2 linked regions of the Paraneptunicella aestuarii genome follow. The protein of the gene in region 2 interacts with the protein of the main gene of each other region in a pairwise test. Links are inferred from orthologs where the notes say so. Each region holds a gene or a part of one and is shown on either strand. Other genes may lie near its edges. The genes, in order: cysK and cysE.

The links.
Region 1: the proteins of cysE (region 2) and cysK interact in binary tests that used the Escherichia coli proteins (3 or more experiments, as listed by UniProt). The link is inferred for Paraneptunicella aestuarii from one-to-one orthologs.

What each region holds. Positions count from the first base shown.
Region 1 is NZ_CP074570.1:1,781,578-1,794,451, reverse strand. The notes cover bases 5,294-8,284. They hold cysK (cysteine synthase A), read left to right. Parts: upstream 5,294-6,301; coding sequence 6,302-7,267; downstream 7,268-8,284. Other genes in these bases: ggt (gamma-glutamyltransferase), read right to left, coding at 7,919-8,284; KIH87_RS07450 (hypothetical protein), read left to right, coding at 7,433-7,897; KIH87_RS07460 (AAA family ATPase), read right to left, coding at 5,294-5,851. Outside these bases: redox-regulated ATPase YchF, read left to right, coding at 1-823; KIH87_RS07480 (DUF4276 family protein), read right to left, coding at 914-1,510; KIH87_RS07475 (AAA family ATPase), read right to left, coding at 1,504-2,622; KIH87_RS07470 (RDD family protein), read right to left, coding at 2,715-3,761; KIH87_RS07465 (vWA domain-containing protein), read right to left, coding at 3,843-5,015; more of KIH87_RS07460, read right to left, coding at 5,015-5,293; more of ggt, read right to left, coding at 8,285-9,664; KIH87_RS07440 (enoyl-CoA hydratase), read right to left, coding at 9,681-10,445; rrtA (rhombosortase), read left to right, coding at 10,557-11,147; KIH87_RS07430 (S9 family peptidase), read right to left, coding at 11,295-12,874.
Region 2 is NZ_CP074570.1:3,715,501-3,728,140, reverse strand. Bases 1-2,757 are described here. They hold cysE (serine O-acetyltransferase), read right to left. Parts: upstream 1,892-2,757; coding sequence 1,109-1,891; downstream 1-1,108. Other genes in these bases: queC (7-cyano-7-deazaguanine synthase QueC), read right to left, coding at 2,052-2,708; KIH87_RS14275 (LysR family transcriptional regulator), read left to right, coding at 100-1,023. Also shown: 7-carboxy-7-deazaguanine synthase QueE, read left to right, coding at 2,836-3,510; KIH87_RS14255 (hypothetical protein), read left to right, coding at 3,625-4,026; KIH87_RS14250 (amino acid ABC transporter substrate-binding protein), read left to right, coding at 4,143-5,042; asnB (asparagine synthase B), read right to left, coding at 5,122-6,792; KIH87_RS14240 (M28 family metallopeptidase), read right to left, coding at 7,304-8,926; KIH87_RS14235 (DUF3025 domain-containing protein), read left to right, coding at 9,085-9,903; KIH87_RS14230 (hypothetical protein), read right to left, coding at 9,953-10,582; KIH87_RS14225 (Yip1 family protein), read right to left, coding at 10,710-11,408; KIH87_RS14220 (ATP-binding cassette domain-containing protein), read left to right, coding at 11,588-12,367; KIH87_RS14215 (ABC transporter permease), read left to right, coding at 12,369-12,640.

The sequences.
Region 1 (12,874 bases), 1.9 Mb from region 2 along the record:
CCTGGCAAACATCCGTGAAACCGAAGCCATTGGCCACGTTGTTCGTTGTTTTGAAAACGACAACATTGTCCACGTTGCCGGTAAAGTGAATCCCAAAGATGACATCGACGTTATTAACACTGAGTTGTCTCTTGCTGATTTGGAAACCACGGAAAAAGCCATTATCCGTGTTGGCAAACGCGCCAAAGGTGGCGATAAAGATGCCAAATTTGAATTAGCGGTTCTGGAAAAACTACTTCCTTACCTGAACGAAGGTAAAGCATTACGAGCAGTTGAGCTGGATAAAGAAGAAGCCGCCGCTATTGCTTACATGAACTTCCTGACCTTAAAACCGACCATGTACATTGCCAACGTCAATGAAGACGGTTTTGAGAATAACCCTTATCTGGATCAGGTACGCGCCATTGCGGAAGAAGAAAAGGCCGTTGTCGTAGCCGTTTGCGCCGCCATTGAATCCGAAATTGCCGAGCTGGATGACGCAGAGCGTGACGAGTTCATGGCTGACATGGGCTTGGAAGAACCAGGCTTAAACCGCGTTATTCGCGCAGGTTACGACCTACTTAACCTGAAAACCTACTTCACAGCTGGAGTAAAAGAAGTTCGCGCCTGGACCTTCCCTGACGGCTCAACCGCCCCTCAGGCAGCCGGTAAAATCCACACCGACTTTGAAAAAGGCTTTATCCGCGCAGAAGTCATCGGATACAACGACTATATCGCCTGTAAAGGCGAACAAGGTGCGAAAGACGCTGGCAAATGGAACCTGCAAGGTAAAGACTATTTAGTCAAAGACGGCGACGTTATCCACTTTAGATTTAACGTTTAGTTTAGATTTAACGCTTTAGATTTAACATATAGCTATCTGAAGATTTATCGAAGACAAATTTAAAAAAGAGCCGAAAGGCTCTTTTTAGTATTAGCTCAATACTTCCAATTTACCCACCCATTCATTAAATCCAGCGCACTTATGACGTATAACGTCAATGCTTGTTTGTTTGGCAATATCTGGCCCATGGGTTGTTTTACGGTATTTAGTATTACTGATGAGCCGCTTGGAGGGGGCAGTCTCTCTTGAATTATTTATTTTCTCAGGATCATAATCAAAATCTTGCAATACTGATTCAGCCCATCCCCTCACACCCGGTTCTTGCAGTACACTCTGCATTGCTTCAGGTGAACTAAACAGCAATCCTTCAAATTCATACATTTGTACATATGGGATTAACTTTGACTTTACGCCATCAGGAACTCTCTCAAGGATCTTCGCTTCTAAAGAGGCTTTGGTTTCGGATGCAGAAACTTTCTTAAATCCATAAAAATCATAAAGCGTGGTAACAAAGTCAAAACTATTGGCAAGTCTTCTAACTTCGCTTGCAATACGATCCAGCTTCACATCTCCGCCCATATTAATGGCCGTAATAAAAACCTCTTTTTGAGCCAAATAAGGTGATAACACTGACGTTACAAATCGTTCTTCCGTTACTCCTTCTACAGATATCCCTACCCTCACCATTCAGGTCTTCCTCCAACCAGATTCTTATTCCAAATATCACCCATCGCATAATCTTCCAGCCAGTCCTTCAATGCCTCTTCATCCACCCGTTTAAACTTGGATACTCCTTGTTCCTGATCCACAACAATGAAATCTTTGGCCTCGAATTGATTCGCAAATGTCACAGATTGAGTTGAACAGATCACTTGACTGCTAGACGATACAGATTTAACTAAATCTGCAAGCACTTCCAAGGCTGCTGGATGTAAACCTAATTCAGGTTCATCCAAAATAATTGACCGAGGACGCAACGATGCAGGCTGTAGAAAAAGTGTCGCCATACAGATAAAACGAGCTGTTCCATCAGATAGTTGCAACGCTGAAAATGGTTCGTCATGTTCTCGATGTAACCATTTTAATAGTAATTTTTCCTGCCCCTCAGTACCTCGAGGCTCAAGATAAAAATCATGAAAGTAAGGTGCTACTGTTCTAATCGCTGAGACGATGTCCAAATAACTCTTTGTAAACTCATCGTCATCCGAATTTTTAAGCCTTAAAAGGAAAGCAGCCAGGTTTCCAGCATTAGAATACAAATAATCCGAAGCATCGACGCTTACCGCATTCTTGAACGCAGCACTGTCAGAGGTGTCATGAAAATGATAGACACGGCATTGCTCCATATATTCCCTTGTATATTTTCTGACATAACTGCTATCGGCCTCACTTCCCGGTAGCAAGCCGCTTTCACCTTTATTACCTTTGATTTTAAAGTGTCTATTTGAGCTCTTAATCGTGCAGTATTCATTTGTAAATACCAATGAATCGTTACTCGCGCCATGCTCAAACTCAACATGATAACCATTGTACCCAACATCAATATCTATCGTAATTAACTGTGTCGTTTTCGCGCCAAAATGGAAGAAACTGTTGGCAAAACCACGCTTTTCCACATAGGTTTGCAGCTTCCCTTCAGATAAATTGCGCAGAAACGAAAACAAGGAAATGAAGTTTGATTTACCGGAACCATTTGCACCAATAAGTATGTTGATTGGCTTCATATCTAGTTCCAAATCCTTTATGGATTTAAATCCCTTTACAACAAGATGTTCCAAATGCCGATTATTGTCTGCCATAAGCGCTTAACAAAACTCCAAAAGATAGGGAAGTATAATAAGAAGCATTAAAACATATTTAATATGCGAATTCGCCATCTGATTTTGTCCCCTCATTCCACTTTTGGGCTTATTATCACCAAAGTCTCTGAAATCTTATCCTGTATTGCTTGCCTGTTGGCATCCCAGAAGATCTGGATAAAACCCAGTAACCCGGTGGCAAGTCCTGCGCCGTAGCCGCCGTAACGTCCGAAGGCTTCCCATAAGGTAAGCTCGCTACCGTCGAGTTTGATGACCTTAATACCCACCAGCCTTTTACCCGGTGTTTGTCCGTGATACCAAGCAGTGGTAAAGCTATAGTAGGCCGCCGCCCAACCAAAACTTATACCGAGATCGGCTAATAAGCCTTGTATCCAGTCTAAAAGGCTTGGTGGTTGCTTGGCATCTTTGTTTTCATTATCAGAACTGTTACCAGTCTTAATGATGTTGCCGTCTGTATCTACTGGCCTGATCCTCATACCCTCGCCGTCCAGATAAAATGTGAGATCCTTACTCTCCGTATTTTCAGCATTCCCCGTATTCTCAGCATTCTCCGCTCCAGCCTCTGTCTGCTTATCTTCCTGGTTAATCTGCTTTTCTGCCAGGCGCTTTTTTAATGCCTGTTCAATTGATTTTACATCAACCACAGACTCGGATTTTGCCACTGATTCAGTCGTTTGTGCTTGCTGAGTTTTTTCTTCTGACTCAAGTTCCTGCTGCACTTGTTGTTTGATTTGAGAGAGTTTATCCGACGAAAAGGCATCGAGGTTTTGCACAATGGTTTCTATGGTTCCAAGCACAAAGGCAAAAGCGAGGAAATATCCTGTGCCTCGCAAAAGTTTGCGCCGGGTTGCTTTGTTTTGAAAACGGGGACGTTTGCTGGAAACAAAACAAAACCAGGCAAGTACGCCTAATAGAATATGTTCATTGAAGTAAGTCAGTAGACCAACCAGTGACATATCGATGATGATGGCTATCAATCGCCGGGTTGGTGTTGCCAGAGGAGTTCCCAATAAATGCTCGGCAACCCCAAAGGCATAAGGCGTAACGATATTCTTATCTTCTTTGTTGTTACTTCCCTTATTTGGACTTTCCTTATTTGCTTTATTTTTCTCTTCCATAGAACCTTTGCTCTCGACATGTCAAAAGAAGACGGAACCAAGCCTGACCAGCAATCTAATTCAGCTCTCTAATTCAGCGCTCTAGGAAAGCTCCTTAATCCCTTCATTCAATCCCTGCAATGTGAGCGGGAACATGCGCCCTTCCATCAACTTACTGAGAATGCTGATTGAGGGATAATAACTCCAATACTGCTGAATTTGCGGGTTTAGCCAGATGGCATTTTTAAAATGGTCCAGTAAACGCTGCATCCAGACAGAACCAGGCTCTTCGTTCCAGTATTCAACGCTACCACCGGGGTAAGTGATTTCGTAAGGCCCCATTGTGGCATCGCCAACAAATATCAGCTTATAGTCACTGCCATATTTGTGGATCACGTCCCAAAGCGGCATCTTGTCCTGCTTGCGACGAGCGTTATCTTTCCATACATAATCATAGACACAGTTATGAAAATAGAAGTATTCCAGATGCTTGAATTCGGTATTACAGGCTGAGAAGAGCTCTTCGCACGCTTTCACATGGCTGTCCATTGAACCGCCAATATCAAAAAACAACAGCACCTTCACAGCATTGTGACGCTCGGGCACCATGCAAATATCCAACATTCCGGCATTTCTGGCGGTTGCGCCGATGGTCTTGTCCAAGTCCAGCTCTTCTGCGGCACCTGAACGAGCAAACTGCCGTAACTTGCGCAGTGCGACTTTAATATTTCGCGTTCCGAGCTCTACATCAGATGACAAATTCTTGAACTTACGTTCATCCCACACCTTGGCAGCAGAAAAATTACGATTACCATCCTGTCCTATTCGTACCCCTTCCGGATTATAACCATAAGCACCAAAGGGCGACGTACCGCCAGTACCAATCCATTTGTTACCACCTTGATGACGTTCTTTCTGTTCTTCCAAACGTTGCTTCAAGGTTTCCATGAGCTTATCCAGCCCCCCCAGGGCCTGAATTTGCTTTTTCTCTTCCTCGGTAAACAAGCGCTCAAACTCTTTACGCAGCCATTCATCGGGAATGTCATGAGAAAACAAATCGATACTCTGAACACCTTGAAAGTAGTCTGCGAATGCCCGATCAAACTTGTCGAAGTTAGATTCGTCTTTCACCAGGCACAAACGAGAAACGTGATAGAAATCTTCCAGGCTGGCATAAACAACCTGATGCTTCATGGCTGCCAGTAAATCCAACAATTCACGAATACTGGCGGGAACCTTGTATTCCCGCACTTTCATAAAAAAGGGAATGAGCATTAACGTCGCGCCATAAACACCAGTTTTTCGAACAGATGAATATCCTGTTCATTCTTCAATAGCGCACCATAAAGTGGTGGAATGCTTTTCTTGGTATTAGTTTCGCGCAACACTTCAACCGGAATATCTTCCGCCACCAGCAACTTCAGCCAATCCAGCAATTCGGAAGTAGACGGCTTTTTCTTTAATCCGTTAATGTCTCTGAGATTAAAGAAAGACTGCATGGCTTCACTCAGTAATTCCTGTTTCAGATTAGGGAAATGCAAATCCACAATTTGCTTCATTTCCTGTTCGTCAGGGAAGCTAATGTAGTGGAAGAAACAACGACGCAAGAAGGCATCGGGCAGTTCTTTCTCGTTGTTAGAAGTAATAATAACAATCGGGCGTTGTTTAGCAGAAATGGTCTCGCGAGTTTCATACACGTAGAACTCCATGCGATCCAATTCCTGCAATAAATCATTGGGGAATTCGATATCAGCCTTGTCGATTTCATCAATAAGCAATATAGGACGTTTTTCAGCGGTAAACGCCTCCCATAACTTGCCTTTGATAATGTAATTGCTGATATCTTTAACTTTCTCGTCACCAAGCTGAGAATCACGCAAACGAGAAACTGCATCATACTCGTACAAACCTTGCTGAGCTTTGGTCGTCGATTTGATATGCCACTGTAAAAGGTCGGTATCCAATGCTTTCGCTAATTCCTGCGCCAACATGGTTTTACCTGTACCTGGTTCACCTTTAATCAATAATGGTCTTTCCAGTGTAACGGCGGCATTAACAGCAAGTTGCAATTCTCTGCTGGCAACATAGCTATCAGTTCCAGTGAACGACATAGTCTCTCCAATTAAATTCCAGATAATAACTGCTTTATAATGTTGATGATTTACAAAGATATCTCAAACGCTAAAACATATTCAAAATAAGTTATAGCAAAAAGCACTTTCGTTTTGCGCCCATATCCCTACTCTAGACTAACATATCGATGCCTAAACACATAAATGCGTATTTGCAGGCCAAAATATGGTTAATAACTCGCTTTATTTGTTGCCAACTGTAGCGAACGTGCAAAAACTGAACGCACGCCACGCAGTAAAGCAGAGAGAGCACATAGCGCTTTATATGTTTAGGTAAATATGGGTCTGGGTTTCCTGTCATTATGAGTTTGTTGCCATAAACACGAGAAACAGACCTTGAGCAATAGATCAGATTGATCAGTTAATTAAGTGCGGTTGTATATGAGATTTCCTCTATACAACACTTATTATTCCAATTAAGGAACCAAGATGCATATATTCGACGACAACTCAAAATCAATTGGCCATACACCTCTTGTTCGCTTGAACAGAGTCGCCAAAGGCAACGTATTTGCAAAAATCGAAGCCAGAAACCCTAGTTTCAGCGTTAAGTGCCGTATCGGCGCTAACATGATCTGGGACGCTGAAAAACGTGGCATCCTGTCTGAAGGTAAAGAGTTGGTAGAACCAACTTCTGGTAACACGGGTATCGCTTTAGCTTTCGTAGCCGCTTCCAGAGGTTATAAGCTAACGTTGACTATGCCAGCCAGCATGAGCTTGGAGCGTCGTAAATTGTTAAAAGCACTTGGTGCAAATCTGGTTTTAACTGATCCTCCTAAAGGCATGAAAGGTGCGGTTGCCAAGGCTCAGGAAATCGTTGAAGCAAATCCTGAAAAATTCGTCTTGCTACAACAATTCGATAACCCTGCAAACCCTGCTATCCACGAACAAACGACAGGCCCTGAAATCTGGGAAGACACCGACGGTCAGGTAGATGTCTTCATCGCAGGTGTGGGTACTGGTGGTACGATTACAGGTGTTACTCGTTACCTTAAGCAAACCAAAGGCAAAAACATTATCAGTGTTGCGGTTGAACCGACTGATTCCCCAGTTATTACTCAAGCAAAAGCAGGTCAGGAACTCACTCCAGGGCCTCACAAAATTCAAGGTATCGGCGCGGGCTTTATTCCTGGTAACCTGGATTTGGATTTGGTTGACATGGTCGAGCAGGTCAGCAACGACGACGCTATCGCTATGGCTCACCGCCTGATGAAAGAAGAAGGCATTTTGGCTGGTATTTCTTCTGGTGCAGCAGTCGTTGTAGCGGCTCGTCTTGCAGAACGCCCAGAGTTTGAAGGCAAAAACATCGTTGTTATTTTGCCAAGCTCAGCAGAGCGTTACCTGAGCAGCCCTCTGTTTGCAGGTCAATTCTCAGACCTTGAACTAGAGCAGTAATCCATTCAGGCCGCAATCTACGGCCTAATGACCAAATCTATTTCGATTCCATTTAAAGGGAGGTCAAAACCTCCCTTACTTTTTCACATACTCTTTACTTTTTAACATAATAGCCACACACTTAAGCCAATCAGAACTTCTTATATTTTGGGATTAGTCGGTATTATGTTGAAAAACCTTCTTTCGATCTTTATAGCCGTTTTGTTTTTAACAGCATGCTCAGAAGCGACAAATCAAAATCAGGGAGCGGGCAAATATGGCATGATGGACGATTCAACACCGGAAGGAGCTGCACTATTATTCTTCAACTCCATTTACAATAAAGACGCAACGCTGGATCAAGCACTTAAGTACACCACTCCCAAAATGACACGATTATTAAAGTCATATCACACCAATCGTTCAGTTCAACGCCACATCCTTAATCTCACTTACGATGATGTTCCGGAAATGCAAGTTGATTCTGGTGATGACGTAGGACGAACCGAATTCGCAGTACAATCAGATGTTTCTATCTTTTTTACCGGATTTAGCAATGGCGATAAGATTGATGATCTACGTACGGTCAAGATGCTAAAAATTCAAAACAAATGGCTGGTAGATAGTATAAAAGCCGATAAATACATGTAATGCATAAATGGGGAATAACCCTTATTCCCCTACTGCTACACCTTCACGACGGGGATCTGCCCCCCCGATCAACTTTCCATCTTTAATCAATATGCCATGTAAACCGCTGTTTAAATCAATAATTTTTACTTCGTGTCCCAGCTTTTCCAAGCCTTGTTGCAGTTTTACGATATCAGTCCCTTCTTCCAGAGCAACATAATCATTTCTATGCGTGAACTTAGGCAAATTGATGGCTTGTTGAACATCTAGCCCCCAGTCCAACACACCAACTAACGTTTGCGCTACATAGTTAATAATCCGGCTACCGCCCGGTGAGCCAATAACAAAATACAACTCACCCTCTTCATCGAAAACCATGGTCGGAGACATAGAACTTCTCGGGCGCTTGCCTGCTTGAACACGGTTAAGCGCCTTGTATTTTCCGCGATTGGGCAAGAAAGCAAAATCCGTAAGCTGGTTATTCAACAAAAAGCCTTCAACCATCAAGCCTGAACCAAATGCATACTCGATACTACTGGTCATAGACACCGCATTGCCTTCTTTATCGACAATGGAAATATGAGAAGTATTAGGCAAGTCAAAGGCATTATCTACCTGAATAAAAGCGGTGGAATAAGCAGAGCCCGCACGCGCTTTTTTCATGTCCTTGGCTGGATCGATCAATTTCAAACGCTTTTGCAAATAGGTGTTGTTTATCAGCGCACCGAAAGGCAAATGAGTGAAGTCCGGGTCGGCAATATAGGCTTCACGATCCGCAAAAGCCAAACGCGAAGACTGGGTGATCAAATGAACCGCTTCAAGCTGATTCGGCTTGTATTGCTCAAGTTTATAGTCTTCGAGCATTTTCAATATTTGAAACACACTGATACCGCCCGAAGCAGGCGGCGCCATACCGCAAATTTTATAGGTTTTGTAATTACCACAAACAGGATCACGCTTTTTCGCCTGGTAATTATTAATGTCAGACTCTTCCAGCAAGCCGGGGTTTATCGTTGAAGTCTGAACGGTTTTGGCGATTTGTTTGGCTAAATCACCTTTATAGAAAAAGTCAGAACCTTCTTTGGCGATACCAAAAAGCACAGCCGCAAAATCGCCATTTTTTTGAACAGTGCCCTGCTTGATATATTCGCCATTAGGATAGAAATAACGCTTACTGCTATTGAATTCTTTGAGACCAGGATGTAAATCCCAAGACAACAGCGTTTCCAACCTTTGGGAAACCGTAAAGCCCTGATATGCCGTATCAATCGCTTCATTAAACAAATCTTTCCAGGCAAGCTTACCAAATTCCTTTTGTGCCATTTCCAAGGCTTTAAGCGTACCGGGAACGCCCACAGAACGTCCGCCCACTACGGCTTCTTTCCAGGGGATACTCTTACGATCCTTAATAAACAAATACTGGTTAGCAGCGTCAGGTGCGGTCTCTCGACCATCAAAGGTATGCAATCGTTTATTCTTATTATCCCAATACAGGATAAAAGAACCACCGCCAATACCCGACGACTGAGGTTCAACCAATGTCAACATGGCTTGAATGGCTACAGCCGCATCAATGGCATTACCACCACGCTTTATGACTTGCTTTCCAACCCATGATGCATAAGGATTGGCGGTACTGACCATATACTGCTTAGCGACATGAGCCTTCTTGGAATAATATCCCGTAGTGGCTTCCGGCTCCCGGTCTTCACGCTGTTTTTTGTTATCCGCATAGCTGCTCGGAATGAGTGTCAAAGCAGCAACAAGAAACAGAAGATTTCTCACTATAAATTCCAAATTCTGGTTATTTAAATTTAGTCGGGTCTGGCGCTCGTTTTTCCAAAAATGCAGCGAACGCCTCTTTTGCAGCAACTGTACCTAGCTGACTAAAAAACACATCCAGTTCGTCAGCCATGTGTAATTTAACGGTTTCAAGATCCTGCTTCAATAACGCTTTGGTATGTCGCATAGCTAATTTAGGTTTGCTTGCCAATTTTTGCATTACCGTTTGTACGGCAGTATCCAACTCATCATCAGGCAAAACCTTGTTGACCAAGCCATACTGCAAAGCTTCATCCGCACCGAAAGGCTCACCTAACATTAGCCATTCACTGGCCTTAGGATGACCAGCCAGCTTTGGCAAAATCCAGCTTGCTGCAAATTCCGGCACTAATGCCAGATTAATAAAAGGCATACAAAACACAGCGCTTCTGGAGCAATAAATGAAATCACAATGCAATAACATGGTGGTGCCAATGCCTACCGCTTGTCCTTTAACTTTAGCAACAACTGGCACAGGACAGTGCATTAATGCCTGCATAAAACGTACTGTTTCAGCAAAATGCTCTTCATCTTCAACTTTGGCAAAATGTGATAAATCATTGCCAGCAGTAAAGTGCTCCCCTTCCCCCTGAATCAATACCGCTTTAACATCGTCGTTATCAACCGCAGATTCCAATGCAATAGCGGCTTCTTCATACATCTTGGGTGAAATGGCGTTACGTTTGTCTGGACGGTTAAAAGTGATAGTGAGAACCAATTGGTTTTGTTCGACTCGGATATTAGACATTTAAATTGCTTGATGGGGTTGCTGAGAAGTGCCAGCAAACATAAACTTTGTCGCGCAATCTTGCAATGAGTTCTTCTCTATAAGGCTGTAACAATAAGGAATTTCCTGAGAATGCTGAATTTACCCTGGGCAGCAAGGCACATGCTTGGCCCACTTATCCTGAGTAGCATAAGTTGTATTTTGTTTTTTCTCGCTTCGGATATACAAACGACACTGATTTATGATCGCATTGCGGTGAGTGCTTTCGAATTATGGCGATTAATAACAGGCAACCTGCTGCACACGAATGGTTTTCATCTAATACTGAATATCACAGGGTTGATCATTTTGTGGATGCTACACGGTGATTACTATTCTCCCGGCAAATATCTGTCTTTGGTGTTATTTTGTGGGCTTGTCGTAACAAGCGCTATCTTTTTGTTTACCCCTGAACGAGTCTGGTATGTAGGGCTTTCTGGCGCACTACATGGTGTATTCGCCTGGGGCATTTATCACGATATTCGTCGCGGCATGAAAACGGGATGGGTATTACTTGCGGTGTTGATCGTTAAAATCGCGTCAGAACAAATATACGGTGCTAATGAATCTATCGCTGAATTGATTAATGCCAATGTGGCGATTGAATCGCATTTATACGGAGCCATTGCTGGCTTGTTCGTTGCGATAATGTCAATGCTGACATCAGGACTAAAGAAAAGATAACATCTTTTCCAACCATCATATTGCACAACAATACAGTATCCAAAATACACCGTCATGCCGCACAGCGATGCGGCATCCAGCCTTACATTAATCTGTAGCTGGATGGCGGTCAAAGCCGCCATGACGACAAATAAGTCTTATGCGTCCCTAGAGATTTTCTTCAAACAACTTATAGATTCTGCGATATTCATCCAACCAAGAGCTCGGTTGCACAAAACCATGAGGCTCTACTGGGTATATCGCTGTTTCAAAGTCCTGTTTTTCCAATTCAATTAAACGCTGTACCAAACGCACAACATCCAAAAAGAATACATTGTCGTCGACCATTGGCGCATTAATCAGCATAGGTTTATTCAAGCCTTCGGCGAAATAAATAGGAGAACTACGCTCATAAGCAATAGGGTCAACATCCGGTGTATTCAGGATATTGGAAGTATAAGGCCCATTATAATGTGCCCAATCAGACACCGGACGTAATGCCGCTCCAGCCTGGAATAGTTCTGGCTTGGTAAATAGTGCCATAAAGGTCATAAACCCGCCATATGAACCACCGTAGGTTCCTACACGCTTAGGATCAACATTGGCATTTTCCACCATCCAGTTCACACCATCTTCCAAATCTTCAATTTCAGGTTTACCCATATGACGGTAAATCGCTGTACGCCAGTTACGACCATACCCAGCCGATGCGCGATAATCCATATCCATCACAACATAACCTTGTTGCGCCAACATACTGTGGAACATAAACTCACGGAAATAGCCAGACCAACCAAAGTGCGAATTCTGCAAATAGCCAGCACCGTGGTTGAAAATCACCGCACGGTGTTTTTCGTCAGAGCTTGAAGCTGGGCGATACAGTTTAGAATAAATAGGTGCATCTACATGGCTGGATTTCACAGGAACAATTTCTGGCATCACCCAAGGCATAGCCAAGAACTCTTCACTCACTGTGTGAGTAATACGAGTTACCTGTTCTGAAGGCTGAGCAGCTTGAATATACAACTCCGGTGGCATAGTGATCTTGGAATGAGTAAGCAGTAATGTCTGCTCGTCAGGGCTCAATTCGTAACTGGTATTACCCAGTAACTGAGTTAGACGTTCTGATTTCTTGTTGGCAATATTAACTCGATAGATTTCATACATGCCCGGATGCGGCTTGTTAGAACTGTAATAAAAGTATTCATCATTGCTGGTCAACGTCAGGCTATCAACTTCAAATTGACCACTTACCAAAGCGTAAGCCTTGCCATTTAATGGCTTAAGGTAAAGATTGGCATAACCCGATTCTTCCGACAAATAATACAAAGTATCGCTGTTATTCAACCAGCCAAATTGATTAAAGTGATAGTTGATCCAGGCATCATCATGTAAACGATGTTGGGAGATCAGCTTATGTTTTTTAAAGTCAACCGTGGCTAACCAGCGATCTTTGTTGTCCCAGGCTTCCAACATAATGGCAACCTGATCGCTTTTACTATTCCAGGCAACACTATCAACATTGTCACCCCAGTTTTCCATAATCGCTAATGAACGAGGCAAACGATTAACCGTGTATTCTTTTCCCTGAGCTTTGGCATTTTCACGCTTAACGTCAGCTAACACATCATCGTTATATCCAGGTAAAGATTCAAAACCAATTTGGTGCGCCTGATTTGTGGTTAAGTCCATGTACCAGACCTGGTGCTCAATCGGTTTTTCATCCAGCACTCTGCGGCGTACACTTT
Region 2 (12,640 bases):
GAAATATCAGTATAGTATGCAAACTTATACCTTAGAAAACAGTGCCTGATAAGGGTGCTCTCAGAAGGATTTTTCTGCCGTTTTTCAGGTGACAAAATTATGCTGAATCGTTTGCAAGAGTCGGATATAAAATTACTTAGAGTCTTCTATGCCGTTGCGTCCTGTAACGGATTTACCGCTGCAGAGCCGGTATTGAGAATGCAAAGACCCAATATCAGTGCTGCGATCAAGAAGCTCGAAGAGCGACTTGATTTGGTGTTGTGTCATCGTGGTCGCGGTGGTTTCCAAATGACCAAAGAGGGTGAACTGGTCTTTCAGGAAACCAAGCGTATTTTCAACGCGTTTGACAGCTTCGTGTTTAACCTTAAGAGCTTACATGATGATTACTCTGGTCATGTGACTTTGGTTCTCATGGCAAGCTTGCCTCCTAGTGTGGTTGCTGCAGTTGCTCAGGCAGTGCGTAGCACAATGAAGAAATTCAATGATATTCATATCAACATTCAAACCCGCCTTTACCATGAAGTCGAGCATGTTGCTTTATCGGGTGAGTGCCATTTAGTGGTGTCCTGCTACGATATGGTTAAGCCTGAGTCAGTGAATTTTCACGAAATTAACGCCTCTTGTGTTGGGCGTTTGTATTGCTTGAAAGATCATCCACTTGCTAAAAAATGGGCGCGTAAAGTGACTCCTTTGAATGTGCAAGAATATCCTGCTGTCGGGATTTCAGGCATGCCATCCGGTAACTACGTGCGTGGTGAAAATCGTCTTTCTATTCAGACATTCTCAGACTCTTACGAGTCGTGCTTATCAGCCATACTGAGTGGTGAGTATGTTGGATTATTGCCTGACTATTTGGCGGAATCTGAGGTGGGGCGAGAGCTACTTACGCCAATTGGTGGTGAACTGTTCCAGTTTGAGCAACAGCTTTATGTACTTAATGGTAAAAACACGCGTTTAAACCCGGTTCTCAAATACTGTATTAAAGAGTTGGCTTATTTTATTGAGAATCAAGCGGGCCACTAGCTTGCTTGATATCCCCAGCACATAAAAGCAGCACATAAAAAAGGTGTCTAAGTCAGACACCTTTTTTAATGTTCACTGTGGATGATTAATCTGCACCGGCAAAGTCGGTTTGATCCATGGTTTCACCAGGGTTGCCAACACAAGTGCTTCTTACTTTGGCGGGGACACCCACAACGGTGACATGTTCTGGTACATTATTCAGTACCACGCTGCCTGCACCCACTTTGGAACCTCGACCAATCTCGATATTACCCAGAATTTTTGCACCTGCGCCAATCAACACACCTTCGCGAACCTTGGGATGTCGATCGCCTGATTCATTGCCAGTACCACCTAATGTGACTGATTGCAGAATCGAAACATTGTCTTCGATAACGGCGGTTTCACCTACGACGATACCGGTTGCATGGTCGAACATAACGCCCTTACCGATTTTGGCGGCAGGATGAATATCCACAGCAAAGACTTCCGAGTTTCTGCTTTGTAAGAATAGCGCTAAATGTTTTCTGTTTTTGCGCCAAAGATGATGAGCTAATCTGTGTACTTGAAGTGCTAGATAGCCTTTAAAATTAGCCAAAATGGTCAGATAAGTCTCTACCGCAGGGTCTCTATCGTAAACTGCTTTTAAATCTGCTAATGCAGCTTCCACAATGCTTGGGTCTTCCTTAAACGCGTCATCAAAAAACTCACGAATAGACAGGGCGGGCATGACATCATCAGCCATTTTATTCGATAGAATAAAACTTAATGCAGAGTCAAAATTACGATGGTTTAAGATACAGGCGTGAACATAGCTCGCTAACAAGGGCTCTGAGGTGACTACTTCCATAGCTTCTTTTTGAAGCCGTTGCCAAAAACTTTCTTTCACCATGATGTTACGCCTTTTTTTCTAGTGAGTTCTAGTGAGGTAATATTTTATTCCAAACAATATACGCCCTCATTTTAAAAATTAAACCCCGAGAATTGAAATTCTAATCTGAACTGTTATATGCATATGTCTGCTTAGGTCATTTAGTGTTCAGAGAATTTTACTCGTATAACAAGGGATCGGTGACACCGTTTTGCTCGAATGCCTCCAGTCGCTCCTGACAAGCACCACATTTGCCACAGGCTTTTTCTCTACCATTGTAGCAAGTCCAGGTTTGTCCATAGTCTAATCCCATAGTTAGGCCGTCTTTCAGAATGTCGATCTTGCTGTCATTTAAATAGGGCGCGTAAATGTCGACGGGCTCGTAGTTGGCTATTTGACATACATCATTCATCTTCAATACGAATTCGGGACGGCAATCCGGGTAAATGGCATGATCGCCTGAATGTGCGCCATAATAAACCTTGTTCGCATTCAGAGAAACCGCATAACCTACCGCCATCGACAGCAAAATCATATTGCGGTTAGGTACAACGGTTTGTTGCATACTGGGTTCTTCGTAATGGCCTTCAGGCACATCAATGTCGCTGGTAAGGGCAGAACCGCCAATCAGTTGATTGATGCTGCTGATATCAACGATTTTGTGATGAACGTCTAAATCGGCGCAGACTCGGGCGGCATATTCCAGTTCCTTGCTGTGGCGTTGCCCGTAATTGAAAGACAGTGCGTAGATTTCGCAACCATCACGCAATGCCTTGTGCAATACTGTAAACGAGTCCATACCACCGGAATAAATTACAACAACCTTTTGAGCCATGCCTTTGCTATCTCTATAATGCACGAAAAGCGCAATTTTAAATGACTGGTGGCAAGACTGCCACAAGCAATTACGTACCAGTCAGAGCGATTAAGTTTCAATAAGGACAAATAAGGATAAAGACCCGATGCAAACCGAATATAAAATCAATGAGCTGTTCCAAACCATTCAAGGGGAGGGGAGCTATACAGGTACGCCATCTATCTTTATACGTTTGCAAGGGTGTCCGGTTGGATGTTCGTGGTGTGATACCAAGCATACCTGGGAGATACCGGAAGACTTACAGCAATCACCTCGGGAAGTGCTCGCCAAAACAGCTGATACTGAGCACTGGTTTGCGGCAGATTCACAACAATTATTAGCGCTATTCAGTGAGCAGGGATATACCGCAAAACATGTTGTTATTACTGGCGGAGAGCCAGCTATGTACGACTTACGTCCTTTAACGACCGTGTTGCATGATGCGGGCTACAGTGTGCAAATTGAAACCAGTGGCACATTTGAGATTAAGGTTGATCCTCGAACCTGGGTGACGGTTTCCCCCAAAGTAAATATGCGTGGTGGCTATGAAGTGTTGCCAGATGCGTTAGCCAGAGCCAATGAAATCAAGCATCCTGTGGCAACAGAAGTGCATATTGAAGAGTTGGAAGCATTGTTACAAGCGGACGTAAAGAAAGATTGTTTGATATATCTGCAACCTATTAGCCAGCTTCCCAGAGCAACGAAACTGGCGATTGATACCTGTATTGCGAAGAATTGGCGCTTGTCGTTGCAAACTCACAAGTATTTGGGAATTCAATAAGTTAAATGTGAGATATCGCATATGAGGTGGAGCAAGTTAGCAGATCTTGTCCTATTCTTAATGTGATATTCACGCTTGAAACCAAGCGACAAACTGCATCAGAGGAGTTTCCCAATGCCCCAAAGTACCCAGGCTTTTTTTGATAAATATGCAAAAGCGTATAGGGCTTATGATGCCAATGCGGTTGCAGAATTGTATTTTATCCCTGCGGTGATCATGAGTGACGATAATAAGGATGTGTTTACCTCTACTCAGGATGTTGTGATGTATATCGAGCGCTTAATGGAGCGCTTAAGAAAGATTGGCGCTGTCGATTTTGTTCCTGATGTCTGCCAAACCATGCGCTTGTCTGACAATATCCAGTTTACCAACGTAAAATGGAACTTCTACGCGGAAGAGAATAAGCGCTTGTTTTCCTGTTATGTTTCTTACACCTTGCAGTCAGTGGGAGATGATTTGAAGGTGATAGTCACTGTCATGGATGATGAAGAGCGGGAATTAGCTAAACTGCTCTAGGCCGATATCTTCCTTGCAAGTAAAACAGAACTAACAACGTAAAACATTGTATAAACAGTGAAAATCAATGTAGGCTGAGCCCTGTCGCTGTATTTTTCCGGAGTAAGCAAAGCAAAATGCGCCTGTTTTTGAATTTGTTCATCGTGCTGATTGGGTTGAGCGCAACTGCTGCCCATGCTGCGACATGGAACATTCGTTACGCTCGTACCAGCGAAATAGTGGATATGTCAAACAGTTATCCATTGCAGGTATTGGGGTTAGCCTTAGGACAAACCAACGTTAAATACCGACTAATTCAATCCAACAAAATGGTATTACAAGGGCGAGCCATTGAGCAGTTAAAAGCAAACCGTGAAATCAATGTTATCTGGAGTATGACCGACACCGTTCGTGAAGAAGAGCTGCTCCCCGTTCGCATTCCGATTTATAAGGGCTTAATCGGATTAAGATTATTTCTGGTAACCGATGATTATGCCGACCTGTTAGCACCAGTGAAAGAATTGCAGGAATTACGCCGATTTACGCCAATACAGGGTTCTGATTGGCCGGATGTGAAAATTTTGCAGGCTAATGGCTTTGAGGTGGCAACCGCTTCAGATCATCCTCGAATTTACACCATGCTGAAATCCGATGCAGCCAGCTTTTTCCCGCGTTCCATTGTTGAAGTGTGGCGCGAGCTGGAACACGAAGCTTTTCCTAACTATCTGCATTTAGAGCCGCGTTTGGCTGTGCATTATCCCACGGCAACCTATTTCTTCTTCAACAAGAAGAACGTGGTATTGGCGAATTTGGTTAAAACCGGATTTGAGCGAGCCATTGCTAATGGGAAATTCGATAAGTTATTCATGCAGTTTCACCGCAAATATCTTGAAAAGGCCAATCTGGACAAACGTATCGTGTTTGAACTGGAGAACCCAATATTGCCAGAAAACACACCGTTAGATCGCAAAGAATTGTGGTTTAAAGCGGATAAGTCGGTAAAGAAGCAAGAAAAAGTAAAAGAAAATAGTGAGTAAGTGAAACTGGTCTAAAAAGTAGAGGCTTGCTGGTAGTGAAAACTCAACAAGCCCAACATTTTAATTCACGAGTGCGGCTCTACTTCTTGCTGCCGTGAATACCAATAACAGAGCGACCAGAAGGATCGGCCATATTCTGGAAGCTTTCATCCCAAGCCAGAGCTTCTACTGTGCTACACGCGATAGATTTACCACCGGGCACACATTTTACGGCACTTTCTTGCGGGAAGTAGTCTTCAAAAATACTTCTGTATAAGTAACCTTCTTTGGTTTCTGGTGTATTGATTGGGAAGCGGAACTCAGCGGTTTGCATTTGCTGATCGCTAACGGCTTCGTTAGCAAACTCCTTGATGGAATCAATCCAGGAATATCCAACACCATCACCAAACTGTTCTTTCTGACGCCACAAGATTTCAGGTGGTAGATACTCACCATTATCAAAGGCTTTACGCAGGATCCATTTCTCCATACGCTCGCCAGAGCACATCTTGTCTTTTGGATTTAAACGCATGGCAACATCCATGAATTCTTTGTCCAAAAACGGAACGCGAGCTTCGACACCCCAGGCACAGGTTGCCTTGTTCGCGCGAGCGCAATCGAACATGTGTAAGCGATCCAGTTTACGTACCGTTTCTTCATGGAATTCTTTTGCATTTGGCGCTTTATGGAAATACAGGTAGCCACCAAAGAGCTCATCTGAACCTTCGCCAGACAATACCATCTTGATACCCATGGCCTTGATCTTGCGGCTCATCAGGTACATTGGCGTTGAGGCACGAATGGTCGTGACATCGTAGGTTTCAAGGAAGTAAATAACGTCACGAATGGCGTCTAAACCTTCTTGCACTGTGAAGTGAATTTCGTGGTGAACTGTACCAATCATGTCAGCGACTTTTTTCGCTGCTAACAAATCGGGTGCGCCTTCCAAGCCTACCGCGAAGCTGTGTAAGCGAGGCCACCAGGCATCACTTTTATCTTCGTCTTCGATACGCTTGGCAACGTATTTGGCTGCAACAGCAGAAACCAGAGAGGAATCCAGACCACCAGACAACAATACTGCGTAAGGTACGTCAGACATCAAGTGGGTTTTAACCGATTTCTCAAAAGCGGCTTTCAATTCATCCAGATTGGACTCGTTGTTGGCAACGTTCTCGTATTGCATCCAATCACGCTGATAATACTGGGTCAGTTTACCGTGACGGCTCCACAAATAATGACCAGGAGGGAATTCCTGAACGGTTTTACAAATGGGAACCAGAGCTTTCATTTCTGAAGCGACATAGAAGTTACCATGTTCATCGAAACCTGTGTAAAGAGGAATAATGCCCATGTGATCGCGAGCAATCAGGTATTCATCTTTTTCCTGATCATAAAGAACAAAAGCAAACATGCCTTTGAGCTCGTCAATAAACGCTGGTCCTTTTTCTGCAAATAGCGGCAGGATCACTTCGCAATCAGATTTGGTTTTAAAATCGTAAGGCGTTGCTAATGCAGCTTCCAAATCTTTGTGATTATAGATTTCACCATTGACGGCAAGAATGTGATTATTATTTCGGCTAGTTAAAGGCTGGGCACCATTATCAACGTCAACGATTGCCAAGCGCTCATGGCAGAGGATCGCGTTGTCGTTATTCCAAATCCCGGACCAATCCGGGCCGCGGTGGCGCAATAATTTAGAAAGCTCAAGGGCTTTGGTCCTTAACTCGGAAACATCAGTTTTGATGTCCAAAATACCGAATATACCGCACATATATGACTGTCTCTCTACAGTTTGTGTTAATGGATGGTAGTCAACTATCGTAAGTTCGACTAATTACTACAAGCGAATCAAAAATTGCATAACAGTGATCGGATCAGAGCGATATGAATAACTATGCAAAAGGTAGACACTTGAATTTTTGTGTAGGGAAGGTTCAGATTGGTATTTTAATGTCAGACAAACGGTGTGATGTTTATTGTTACGTTTCTGTCACCTTCCTTACCGATTAAATCAGCCAATTTCGCAATGACAACAAATTGTCATTGAGATTGTTAATATTGAGATTATTCAAATTAATCATTTTGACTGAGCTTCTTTGGGTCAACCGACACAAGATAGTAATGCTTACGACTCTGCCAGTAATGCAGGAAATTGCAAGGGGGAATTTGCAAAAAAACGCAGATAATCGCACTAAACATGAAAAAAGGCTTCCGAGGTGGAAGCCTTTGGGTAAAAACCTATACTTTCTGGTCGCTATGACAACCCGAAATGGAATGTGAAACTATTCTGGACGTTGGAATTCGCTGGTTTTGTTCCATTTTGGCCAATCGTCAGAATTTGCCAAATCGTATCCCACTTCAAAAAACATTTGTGTATCTTCAATGATGCCGCCAAAGTCCCAGCTATCGCGGTATTCATCGCACACCTGATGATAGCAGCCGTTTAAGATGACTTTCATCTTCTTACGGTACTTGGCACTTTCTTCATCAGCAGATTCTGCACCACCTTCTGCATACAGCGCTGGCACGCCTTTTTTGGCGAAGCTAAAGTGATCCGAACGGTAGTAGTAACCTGCTTCCGGGCGATCTTCCTGAGTGATGATTCGGCCTTGGCGTTTCGCAGCTTTGGTCAAGTAGGTTTCCAATTCAGATTTTCCGAAACCGACTACAGCGACATCTTTGGTTCGACCCAGAATATTCATCGCGTCCAAATTCAGGTTAGCCACTGTTTTGTTTAGCGGATAAACCGGGTGTTCGGCATAGTATTTGGAGCCTAACAAACCTTGTTCTTCAGCGGTGACAATCAGGAAGCTAACCGAACGAGCTGGGCGTTGCTTCAACGAGGCAAACGCTTTTGCCATGCTGATCAGGCTGGCAGTGCCCGTTGCGTTGTCGTGAGCGCCGTTATAGATATTGTCGCCTTTCTTCGATGGGTCTTTGCCCAAGTGATCCCAGTGTCCGGTGTAGATAATGTGTTCGTCTGGTGCTTTGCTGCCGGGTAAAGTGGCAATAAAGTTATTGCTCTTGGAGCGTTTTAAGCTGCTTTTAACGGTTACCGACGCTTTCACGCTCATGGCTTTGGCTGTTGGGCCATTTTTCGCCTGTTCTTTCAGCTTTTCAAAATCAAGCCCGGCTTTTTGGAATACAGTTTGAGCGGCTTCAACAGAAAGCCAGCCTTCAACAGCGACTCTGTCTTTATTGCCGTTTGCCGTTACCAAATGGTACTGAGGGCCACTCCAGCTATTGGCAACAACCGACCAGCCGTAAGAAGCGGGAGCGGTTTCGTGGATGATCAGAGCGCCTGCGGCACCTTGGCGGCTGGCTTCTTCATACTTGTATGTCCAGCGACCGTAGTAAGTCATGGTTTTACCTTGAAACTTACCGCTGTCCGGGTTGGCAAATCCGGGATCGTTCACCAGAATCACTGCCGTTTTGCCTTTTACGTCAACACCTGCGTAGTCGTTCCAGCCGTATTCTGGGGCATTAACACCGTAACCTACGAAGACCAGTTCAGAATCTTTTAACGATACGGATTCTTGCTCACGGGAAGTGCCAATCACCATATTTTGTTTGTATTCGAAACTGTCATCACCAATTTGTAATGTGACATTTGGATCCGCTTCAATACGAACCAGCTCAACAGGTTGCAAAAAACTGCCATTGTTGCCGGGTTGATAACCTAGTGCAGTAAACTGCCTGGTAAGATAATCCAGGGTTTTCTCTTCACCGATAGTGGTGGGCTGGCGACCTTCAAACTCGTCAGATGCCAAGGTTTTTACGTGGCTACGTAAATCCGCTTCGCTGACGCTGTTATAAGCCTGATCAAAGTTGTTTTCACCTGCTTGCACGGTAAATGCAGCAGCTAGAATGGTCGTTGTTAATGTGCGTTTGATGTTGTTATTCATGGAAATTCCATCGTACATTTTACTTTGTAAAAATTCCGCAATAGAGTACACCGCCGAAACATAAAAAACTATGCTATAGCCGAATCATTGACCACTCTTGTATGTGCTTTGCGTGCAAGTATTGGCATTTAACCTGTTCTTCGACTGACAAGTATTTAATGAGTAAACCACATAATTACCGCGCATTTCCCCGTACTGAAACTTGGCAGGCGAGTCATTTTTCCAGTACACCTTTTTCTGATTTGTCTTTGTTAGCAAATTTTTCAGAACTATCGGATTGGTTGACTTCCGAGCAAATTAGCGACGTTTTGCATACTGCGAGTAAAGGTATGACGTTCATCGAACAGATTGAAGACGATCGCTATTACGAACAAATTATCTTTCAAGACCAGCAAGTACCTACACGTAGTAGTAATTGGCACGACTTCTTTAATGCCTGCATCTGGGGCTTGTTCCCTGACACCAAACGGGCGTTGAACCACATTCATATGGCTGAAATTGAACAGCATGGTTTAACTCCCCGAACACCACGACGCGATAGAGTCACCCACTTTGATGAATGCGGTGTGGTGCTGGCTTACGACGATCCTGAGATGGCGAACTTATTGCGAGAACACCAATGGCAAGCAGCCTTTGTTCAACGTAGAAGTGACTGGTTAAGAGGGTCTCAATGTGTACGCCCTTATGTCTTCGGCCATGCCAATTACGAAATGCTGATGAAACCTCATGTCGGCTTGACCGGAAAATGGTTGGGAGTGCAGGTTGGAAAAGACTTTTGGCAATTATCTCTAGCTGAGCAATATCAGCAATTGGACACTCGCTTGCTTGAGCTCGCTAATCAACCTCATAGCTTTACCAAAAAAGGCGAATTATCCCCCTTGCCATTGTTAGGCATTCCTGGCTGGTGGAAGGACAATGAATCAGAGGAATTTTATCTGAATACACAGTATTTTCGACCTAAGCGGGTGAAGCTATGAACGAATCGTGTTGTCCTTTTGCTTTTGAGAGTCAGTTCCAAACAGATTGTTAGGTTTTTGATATACGAATGAACCAACCTTCAGGATTAAAGTTTCTTCTATTTATGGTGTCGGATAGGTTATTAAACTTTCTGATTACTTTGTAAAAAAGTTCTAAATAACTATTTAATTCTTCTATTTTGGGAAAGTTAGCGAAGTGTTCCCTGTATGGGTCTGGGTGATTGGGGGTGTGATAATTTATATTAAGGATATTGCCATTTTCATCCTGATAAATATCAGCATAGTGATGAAGATGTTTAATGTGTAGAACTCTATTTCTTAACTCAAATAATTCAAAAATAGCTTTAATTCGTTCATCCTGATCGTTAAGCATATATTTAAATCCAGAGAGGACAATTGGAAGCTGCGAAAGCCTATCGTATATCTTCATGAAAAGGTAAGGTTTTATATGTTTGGTATATTGTTTCCCAAATTTTTTATGAAAATGATTTATATAGGCAGTATTTATTTCCCCCTCTATTCCTGCTGCTATTGAAGATAAAAATGAGGGAATCAGGAATTCATGGTTGCTATTTATTTCATGAAGAAGATGTTCAGCTGCTCTGCGAGCTGTATATATGCCTGCATTGGATTGTACGGCAACATCTGATTGCAATTTTTCTTGAGGTATATTTGTCATTATTTCAGCACCTCTTTACAGAGTGAGTGGTGTATTAAACGTTAGATTCTTAAACGAGTTTAGAATGATGCCAGTGTTGTCGCTTTTTTGTCATGCCGCACCGCGATGCGGCATCCAGTATTCTCAATCACGCTGCGAGCAGTAAAGCGAACCAGATAATAAAATAGGGGACAACCGCTATCAGGTACGTTTTACGGGATGGCAGGTTGGTCCACTGGCTTAAGCCAACGGCAATCAAATACATAGTCCAGAAGTTTTCCAGGCGCACCACTTGTCCAAACATCAGAAGTGGTGAGTCTAATGGCATATTAAACAGGAATGCCAACGACGTTGGGTTAATAATGGTGGGTAGCATTTGTTCGCTACCAAACAGCAGAATAATGACTGTGGCGATAAACCCGGCTATTACACTTGGCAGTGACACCCACCATCCGAATCCGTACCAGTCTGAAAAGTTGCGCGTGTTTTCTTCGTCGCTTTTGGTGAACAGGTTGATGTACACAGCGAATATGGCGTTAGCGATTGCCAAGCCTGCTGTCGAGCCGAGCATGGTTAGGTAACGCATTTGTTCGCGTGACATGCTGTTCTTGAAAGTTTCCTGTTCTGCCGGGCTGACTTGTCCATACTGTGAACTGGTTAGCAATTCCATATACCAATCGAAATCAATGGTTTGAAAATACAATAATCCCGGTAGCATATTAGCGGCAACGATCAGGAAAAAGGGTATCCATGACCAGTTTTGCTTTTCTCGCAGGGTGGCAAAAACCGAATTGGGTTTGAGTATGATTTGTTTGCAAGCCTGAAATGGATTGGAAATGGGGTGCATTATTTAGTGTACCTATATTGCGCCGTTGTATTTGTAAACCTGAGCGTATTTTTACATATTTTCTCGCAGATGACCGCTTTTGCATCGTAGAGTTATCTGTTTAGATAGTCATTTTTTGCGTTTAATCAAAGCTGTTAGGTTGTTTTGGTTAATTGATAATCGGCACAGGAAGAGTTCATTTGATCAGTATTCAACATATCGGGAAAAAGTTTGAATTGGCTGACCCCAAAAAATTGCAGGAGCAGGAATTAAAGGATCCTCGTTTGCGTGGGCGCTTTTTCCATTCCTTGCTGGATGTCAGTTTTGAGTGTGAGCGAGGCCAGGTGTTGGGGCTGCTCGGGCCAAATGGCGCAGGGAAAACAACCGCGCTTCGAATCTTGTCTACAGCTTTAACGCCAGATAATGGCGGCATTTTTGTGGATGGACAAGAACTTACTGCGCATCCAGACCAATTGCGTAAGAAGATTGGTTTTCTGTCAGGCTCTACTGGCTTATATGGGCGATTAACCGGGCGAGAAAACATTGAGTATTTTGGGCGTTTGCATGGGCTTGCTAATAAGGTGATTCAGCAACGCTTGGATGATGTTGTCGAGCGGTTAGATATGAAAGCCTTTATTGAGCGTCGATGCGACACCTATTCCACGGGAATGAAACAAAAAACAGCCATTGCTCGAGCCGTTATTCATGAACCTGATGTGGTGATCCTGGACGAACCCACAACCGGGCTGGACATTATGGCAACGCAAACGGTTCTGGAGTTTATACGGCAATTAAAAGCCAATGGCACGCCAGTGATTTTTTCCACCCATCATTTGGACGAAGTACAGGCTTTGTGTGATCAGGTTTGTGTTATCCAGTTAGGTAAAAACACCTTTAACGGCAGTTTTTCGGCATTTGCGGCTTTGTCCGAGGAATCCTTGCATCATTCCTTTATGCACACATTACAGGAGGCAGGTTGATATGTGGCTGGTAATGCGTAAAGAGCTGCTCGAATTGCTACGAGACAAGCGTGCTATGTTTTTTATGGTGGCCTTACCTTTGTTCATTTTCCCCCTTATTTTCGGCGGCGTGGCTTATTTTGCTCAAAAAGCTGTGCTGGATGTTGAGTCTAAAGTGCTTCGATATGCCGTGGTTAACCCTGAGTATCATCAGGCGTTGGTGACTGAATTAACCGAAGATAAGCAATATCTCAAAGTTGAATTAGATGAACGTGATTTCAAGCTGCGAATTCA